Regions from separate parts of the Clostridium sp. 19966 genome, predicted to be linked through region 1. Evidence: riboswitches for the same ligand, from Rfam matches in the RefSeq annotation. Region 1 holds a riboswitch; the other holds the start of a gene.
What was found. Region 1 has a riboswitch for S-adenosylmethionine ahead of IAI10_RS20200 (O-acetylhomoserine aminocarboxypropyltransferase/cysteine synthase family protein). Riboswitches for the same ligand answer to the same signal wherever they lie in the genome.
Positions count from the first base shown of each region.

Region 1 (4,220 bases):
TTAAATCAGTGTAAAAATCAACACTGATTTAAAACAGAGTCTAAAATTTAAATAGTATATATAACAAGGGGAGGAAAAAACCATGTCAATATTTCAAATTATATTAATATTCATATTTGCCAGCATAGCAGGTATGGGCAGTGTGCTTGATGAATTTCAGACACATAGACCATTGGTTGCATGTACAGTAACAGGACTCATTTTAGGAGATATGACACAGGGGATTATAATAGGTGCTACTCTTGAAATGATGGCTTTAGGCTGGATGAACATAGGTGCGGCAATGGCTCCAGATGCGGCTCTTGCCAGCGTAGTGTCAACCATATTAGTTGTAGAGGGACACCAAAACATTGCAACAGGAATTGCAGTTGCAGTTCCAATAGCAGCAGCAGGACAGGTACTTACAATAATAGCAAGAACCATAAGCGTTGGACTTCAGCATCAAGCTGATAAATATGCAAAAGAGGGTAACTTAAGGGGCATAGACCTCTGCCATCTAGGTGGACTCGCAATTCAGGGACTTCGTGTTTCAATACCAGCAGTAATAGTTGCAGCCTTTGCAGGTACTAGCGTAGTACAATCACTTTTAAATTCAATACCTCATGTTATAATCGGAGGATTGCAAGTTGCAGGTGGATTCATAGTTGTAGTTGGTTATGCTATGGTTATAAACATGATGCAGGCTAAATACCTTATGCATTTCTTCTTCCTAGGTTTCGTTGTAGCCGCATTCTCAGGAGTAAATCTTGTAGGCTTCGGTATAATAGGTACAGTATTAGCTATACTTTATATCCAGTTAAATCCTAAGTATAATATGCCAAAGGCAGTTGCATCAGCAGCGGGCTCAAGCAGTAACGATAATCTCGACGACGAATTAGATGATTAAGAGGGGGGAAATAAATGGCGAATAATACAAGCGAAACAAAAAAGCTTACTAATAGTGATTTAACTAATGTTTTTATACGTTCTAATTTTCACCAAGCTTCCTGGAACTTTGAAAGAATGCAGGCCTTAGGGTATTGCTTTTCTATGATACCTGTTATAAAAAGACTTTATAAGGGCGATGAGAGAAAAGCCGCTCTTAAAAGACATCTGGAATTCTTCAATACACACCCTTTTGTAACTGCTCCAATACTTGGTGTTACAGCAGCCATGGAAGAGGAAAGAGCAAACGGTGCAGATATAGATGATGGTGCTATAAACGGAATAAAGATAGGTATGATGGGACCTCTAGCAGGAGTTGGTGATCCAATATTCTGGGGAACCTTAAGACCAGTTTTAGCTGCGCTTGGTGCATCCATAGCTATGACTGGAAGCGTAATAGGACCATTGATATTCTTCATATTATTCAACGTTGTTCGTTTAGGAGTTAGATGGATCGGCGTTAAATACGGATACAGAAAAGGCCTTGACATAGTTAAGGACATGGCAGGAAACAGGCTTCAAAAGCTTACTGAAGGAGCTTCAATACTTGGATTATTCGTAATGGGTGCACTTGTTTCAAAGTGGACAACAATTAAGATCCCAGTAAAGATATCAGAGTTTACTAATCAGCAGGGAGTAAAAAGTGTTACAACAATTCAAAGTATTTTAGATTCATTACTGCCAGGACTTCCAGCATTGCTATTAACTTTCCTATGCATGTACCTTCTAAGAAAGAAAATAGGAGCAATTTGGTTGATATTTGGATTATTTGCAATTGGTATACTAGGATATTGGGCAGGAATACTTGCACTATAAAACAAAAACTAATATAAAAATAATAAAGAGCACTGCAAAGCGGTGCTTTATTATTTGGAAGCAATTCTGATTTCCATAAAGTTAATTAAAGAATTTTCAAAAAATATATTGACATGAAAAATCAATGTGATATAATCAAATTCAATAAAGGAATTAAACAATTCCTATCATAATTGTAATAATTGAATATTGTCGTCTTATCGAGAGTGGCGGAGGGACTGGCCCTATGAAACCCGACAACCAGCATTTTTTAATGTATGGTGTTAAATCCTGCAAATTGATTTTGAGAGATAAGAGGAGAACGCGTTTTAAGACTAAAACAAGTGTATTAATCCTCTTCTTATCAGAAGAGGATTTTTTATTTAGCTGAAAATAGGCGCTTACCAAGGAGCCTACTACATATATAAAATAAATTAAATGAAAAGGGGACTAACAATATGAGTGAAAGAAATTATAGTTTTGAAACATTACAAGTGCATGCAGGACAAACTCCAGATCCTACTACAGGTTCTAGAGCAGTGCCAATTTATCAGACAACCTCCTATGTATTTAAAAACGCTGATCATGCAGCAAATTTATTCCAATTAAAAGAACCAGGAAATGTATATTCAAGAATAATGAATCCAACTACAGATGTATTTGAGCAGAGAATAGCAACATTGGAAGGCGGAGTTGCAGGACTTGCAACAGCATCAGGACTTGCAGCTATAACCTATGCAATATTAAATGTAGCTAGTGCAGGAGATGAAATAGTAGCAGCAAGCACACTTTATGGTGGAACTTACGAATTATTTGGTGTTACCTTAAAGAAGCTTGGAATAAAAGTAGTTTTTGTAGATCCAGATGATCCTGAAAATTTCAGAAAGGCTATAACTGATAAAACTAAAGCCTTATATGGAGAAACTATAGGAAATCCAAGAATAAATGTTTTAGATATAGAAGCTGTAGCTAAAATAGCTCATGAAAATAAAATTCCATTAATAATAGACAACACTTTTGGAACTCCTTATCTTGTAAGACCTATAGAATATGGTGCAGACGTGGTAGTTCATTCAGCTACTAAATTTATAGGCGGACATGGTACTACCATTGGAGGAGTAATAGTGGACGGAGGAAAGTTTGATTGGAGAGCAAGCGGAAAGTTCCCTGATTTTACTACTCCAGATAAGAGTTACAATGGACTAGTATATGCTGACTTAGGAGCTCCAGCTTTTGCATTGAAGGCAAGAGTTCAGCTTCTTAGAAACACTGGCGCTACCTTAAGTCCACAGAGCGCATTCACTTTCTTACAGGGCTTAGAATCATTGTCATTAAGAGTTGAGAGACATGTAGCGAATACAAGAAAGATAGTTGAATATTTAAGTAAGCATCCAAAAGTTGCTTGGGTGAATTATCCTGAACTTGAAAACAGTCCATATAATGAGCTAGCTAAGAAATATCTTCCTAAGGGAGCCGGATCCATATTTACCTTTGGAATAAAAGGAGGACTTGAAGCTGGTAAAAGATTTATAAACAGCGTTGAATTATTCTCCCTGCTTGCGAATGTAGCAGATGCTAAATCTTTAGTAATACATCCATCCAGCACTACTCATGCAGAATTAAATGAAGAAGAACAGAAGGCTGCAGGAGTTACACCAGACCTAATAAGACTTTCAATAGGTGTTGAAGGCGTTGATGATTTAATTTACGATTTGGAACAGGCGCTTGCTAAAGCTTAACAATTTTGAACTCGTTTGAAAGAAGGAATCCAGATGCCTGAAAAAAATGATTTTGACTTTTTAACTAAATGCATCCACGTTGGAAATGATATAGATAAAGAAACTGGTGCTATAAGGAGACCTATAATAATGGCAAACAGCTATAGGCTTCCTGATGATGCTTCCACACTTAATTGGAGCGATCCAAATAATCTGGTTTATACAAGAAATACCTCAGCAAATCAGATATACCTTCAAGAGAGATTAGCTGCTCTTGAAGGCGCTGAGGATTGTGTGGTACTAGCCACAGGAGTAGCTGCTCTATCATCTGTATTCTTTACATTCCTAGGCAAGGATTCTCATGTGGTTTGCTCTAATGTGTCCTATATAGCGGTTTATAGATTGCTGAATGAGTATTTTCCTGATAAATACGGCATTGAAACTACTTTAGTGGATACTGCGGACTTAGAGCAAATAAAGAGTGCAATAAGACCTAATACCCGTCTTATACATATTGAAACACCTGGAAATCCTACTACAAGAGTAAGTGATATAGAGGAAATAGCTAAAATAGCTAAGGAAGCAGGAGCCTTGCTTTCAGTAGATAGTACTTTTGCTTCACCTTATCTTCAAAGACCTTTAGAGCTTGGAGCAGATCTTGTTGTACACAGCCTAACCAAGTATATAAACGGCCATGGCGATGCCATGGGGGGAGCCGTTCTTGGCAAAAAGGAACTCATAGACAAGATTAAAAGAGAGGCTATGGTAAATGTAGGGGGAGCC
Region 1 covers NZ_JACTOJ010000026.1:37,235-41,454, reverse strand. Annotated here, with positions in the region: gene IAI10_RS20210 (PTS mannose/fructose/sorbose transporter subunit IIC) at 83-886, shown strand; gene manZ (PTS mannose transporter subunit IID) at 901-1,740, shown strand; SAM riboswitch class I at 1,935-2,037, shown strand; gene IAI10_RS20200 (O-acetylhomoserine aminocarboxypropyltransferase/cysteine synthase family protein) at 2,178-3,458, shown strand; gene IAI10_RS20195 (aminotransferase class I/II-fold pyridoxal phosphate-dependent enzyme) at 3,492-4,220, shown strand, end outside.

Region 2 (4,220 bases), on a different contig from region 1:
GTCTATATTCAGATATGTTTTTAAACTGTTCTATGATTTCTCCTTTAAACTGATCAGGAGTATCTTCTGTTATATATTGTTTAGCAGGTATTATTCCAAGCTCATTCAATAAAAACTTAGAAAAACCAACAGCATAAGCAGAATCTAGTAAAGTATAAAATTTTCTTGGAAGCCCATATCTAAATTCCAGCATAAAATCAGCTGTTCTCTCTATAAAAGAGTAATATTTTTCTTCTTCCCTCTTGATAAATGATTCTACTTTTTCTTGTTCTAGCTCTGCGAATTTACCAACCTCCCTTAAAAATCTTGTGGTTTCTATTCCTCCTATAGGAAGATAAGGAAAATGATAATAAGGTGTTCCATATTTATTTTCAAGATGCTTTGCTATGTCAAGACCAACCCAACTATTTATAACTATGTTAAATTCAGCATTAGGAATGGTCTTCCACTCTTCCACTCCAGAGGATTCATTTCCAAAAAGAATATTTACTTTAAGTCCTATCCCCTGAAGTATCCTTTTAATTTCTTCAAGATTACCATTCCAATAAGGGTCCTGATATGGAATGGTTGCAAACACATTAACTAATCCATTACTTACTTCTTTATTAGAAGAAAATTTATCTACATATTGATCTATAATCGCCTTGACTACCAGCTCATGACTAACATAATTGTTGCTTTTAAAGCCTCCAGTCTCTATGCTTACAACAGGATATCCGTCCTTGCTATATCCAGCTACTAAAGTGTTTACATCATCTCCTACAATATCAGATGTACATCCGGTAAGAACTACATAAAGATCTGCATCTATTACTTTAAAAGCACCATCAATAACACTTCTTAATTTTTGCTCTCCACCAAAAACTATTTCAGATTCACTAGCGTTGGTGCAAGGTATTGTGCTCCCTCCTGCATAGCCTTCTCCTTGCCCTATAAGTCCAGTAACCTTTCCGCTGCAGCCAGGTCCAGAGTGTAATATAGGTACTGCTCTTTTAATAGCCACTACTGTCTGCTGAGCTCCCAGAGCACAAGAAAATCTAGGTTGTTCAATAACGTTCAACACTTGTATCACCTCCTAGGAATGTAAAGGGATCCTGCTGGAGCCACCATTTGGTATATGGCATGGTACTATGCTTAGCTAAATTAGTTACGAATTCCCTATTATCTATAGTCTCCAAAATTCTTTCCGCATAATTTATTATGCCTTGATATCCAAAACCAAATTGTTCATCTCCTATTAATAAAGTTGGTACTCCAAGCTTTGCTCCCCAAAGTGTCATTCCTCCATGCCTTGCAATCATAATATCAGGTCTAACTCTATTCAAAATATTTACGAGTTCATAAGCTTGCTTATTGCAAACATTATAATTCTTAATGTCTCCATAGGTTTTTACATCATGTGCTAAAGCATCGGATGTTTCATCTTCATTATCAAAAACAGGATCATGATGAAAAATTGCTGCTCCTTGCACATTAAGTCCCAATTCTCTAAGCAATGCTATAAGCGCATGTCCATGTGCAGCTCCTGCAGTGATATAGGCGGTTTTATTTTTAAGCTTTTCTCTATATTTCTCTATTAACGGAAGTGCTCTTTCATGTTCTTCTTGTATATATTTTTCAATTTCTTCTTTTTTATCTAATACCTTTCCTATTTCTCTTAACCAATTATCTGTGCCAGAAACCCCATAAGCTGGCGGTGATTTTATTTCAGGTACTCCATAAACCTGCTCTAAAGCTGCACCTAAATAAGTTCCAAGAGTACTGCATATTTGTATAGTAGCAGCTGATTCAGAGATGTTTTCTAATTCACTAATAGTTGAAAACGGCACTATATATTTAGCCTCATATCCTAGTCTATTAAGCAAATCATCAAAGATATGGCTTCCCCAAAAATTTATTATATTGATTTTATTATTTTTTTGTTTTGGAGGTTTTACTATTTTTCTCACAATGGAGTGATAGGCTGAATCAAAGCCAGATGTCCATATTTTAGATCTAAAGCCTTCACAGAAACAGGCTACTATAGGAATCCCAAGTTCCTCTGTAAGCTCATCAGTTACACTTTCTATATCATCTCCTATTATGGCTGATGCACAGGATGTAGTCACAAATATTGCATTAGGTCTAATCTTAGCATACACATTCCTAATAGTTTCTTCCAGTTTTTGAGTTGCTCCAAAAATTGTATCTTTTTCTGTAAGATTAGTGCTAAAATACTTACCTATGGTGCTGGGTAAATTCCTTTCCATCTGCCCTACCCTGTATACAAAGTTATATCCAAAAAAGTCTCCAGCACATCCCACAGGAGCATGATTTATAACTGCTGCATCCTTAATCATAGAAAGCTGGCAAAAAGCATTTCCAGAGCTACATCCCATGCATTGGCTAAAACTTCTTGAACTGTCTCTAAGCTGTCTGCATTGACCTAATTTCACCAATTCTTCTGCTGTCCCTTGAAAGCCTGTAATAGACCCTAATCTGTTTTCTCTAATTTCAACAGCAGGAGTTCTTAAATTAATCTTACTCAAATAAAATTCCTCCTTCAAATATTCCATAAATGCTGGTAATAATAAAAAAGACTATATTTACTCAAATTAAGAAGTAAATATAGCCTCTAGTTTCTCTAGTCAACTAATTACAATAAAAAAATCCTCTTATCAAAAGAGGATTCTATAATCTAATTTTATATAAATCAATCCTCTTATCTCTCAAAACTCATTTGCAGGAATTAACACCATACATTTAAATGAAATGCTGGTTGTCGGGTTTCACAGGGCCAGTCCCTCCACCTCTCTTGATAAGAATCTATTAAATTTTATAACCTACTATTCCAATAAGAATAGTCTATTGCTGTTATTAAAATTATATCACAATTTAATTTACTGTCAACATAAAAAATATACAAATTAAAAGCCTGTAATCTTAGAGATCGCAGGCTAAAATTTATTTTGTTATTATTTTTAGTATATGTTTTAAATCAGTGCTGATTTTTACATTGATTTAAAACTTACCTTCAGGCCTAGAGACTATGTTTCAAAGAATTATACAAATTAATCCTCCGTTTCCTTCATTTATTATTTTTTGGAGGGTTTTTTGGATTTTAATCTGAACATCCTCCGGCATCTTAAATAGTTTGTTTTGAAGTCCTTCTTTAACCACCATCTCCAGTGATTTACCAAACATATCGCTTTGCCATATTTTTGACGGATCACTTTCAAATTGCTCTAAAAGCGATTTAACTAAATCTTCACTTTCCTTTTCAGTACCCATTATAGGAGATACCTCTGTTTCTATATCACATTTTATCATATGGAGAGATGGAGCACTAGCTTTAAGCTTAACTCCATATCTATTTCCTTGTCTAACAATTTCAGGCTCTTCAAATTTCATTTCTTTAAGCTGCGGAGCCACCAATCCATATCCAGTTTCTCTGACATCTTTAAGGGCTTCTTCTACTTTTGAATATTCAATCTTTGAGTATTGAAGTTCCTTAATTATTTTTAGCAATTCACTTTCACCGGATATATTGCAGCCGCAAACCTCACTAAGTATGTTGTAGAATATTCCATTTCTTGGCTTTAGAATCACTCTCGCAGTACCATCCCCCATATTCATTTCATTAACTTCAGGAGCTTCAAGAAACTCAAATTCCATTAATGAGCTTACAGAGGTTTTAACATCCCTAACACTAACAACATTTTTACACATGTCCTTTATAACATTTATAAAACTTGTCTTAAGCCAATGCGTCGGTTCCAATTTCTCAATCCATTCTGGCATATCTACATTGATTTCCTTTAACGGGAACTCACTGAGGACTCTATGAAATACTTGTTTTACATCTTCCTCGTTCATATTTACCACATCCATAAGCTGAACAGGAACATTATATTTTTCTTCTAGATCTGTTTTTAACTGCTTAGTCTCCTCTGAATCCACTCTAGAAGAATTAAGTACAATAATGAATGGTTTTTTTATTTCTTTAAGTTCTTTAACCACTCTTTCTTCTGCTTCTAAGTATTCTTCCCTTGGTATGTCAGTAATAGAGCCATCTGTAGTTACTAAAAGTCCAATAGTAGAGTGTTCGGTTATAACCTTTTTAGTTCCTATTTCTGCAGCTTCTTCAAAGGGTATTTCATAATCATACCATGGTGTAGTAACCATTTTAGGTTCCGTTCCTTCAATGTATCCTGCTGCTCCTTTTACTATATATCCTACAC
Region 2 covers NZ_JACTOJ010000016.1:87,842-92,061, reverse strand. Annotated here, with positions in the region: gene IAI10_RS15990 (nitrogenase component 1) at 1-1,063, opposite strand, end outside; gene IAI10_RS15985 (nitrogenase component 1) at 1,047-2,528, opposite strand; SAM riboswitch class I at 2,699-2,804, opposite strand; gene spoIVA (stage IV sporulation protein A) at 3,034-4,220, opposite strand, start outside.
Region 2: another riboswitch for S-adenosylmethionine. It lies ahead of IAI10_RS15985 (nitrogenase component 1); the one in region 1 lies ahead of IAI10_RS20200 (O-acetylhomoserine aminocarboxypropyltransferase/cysteine synthase family protein).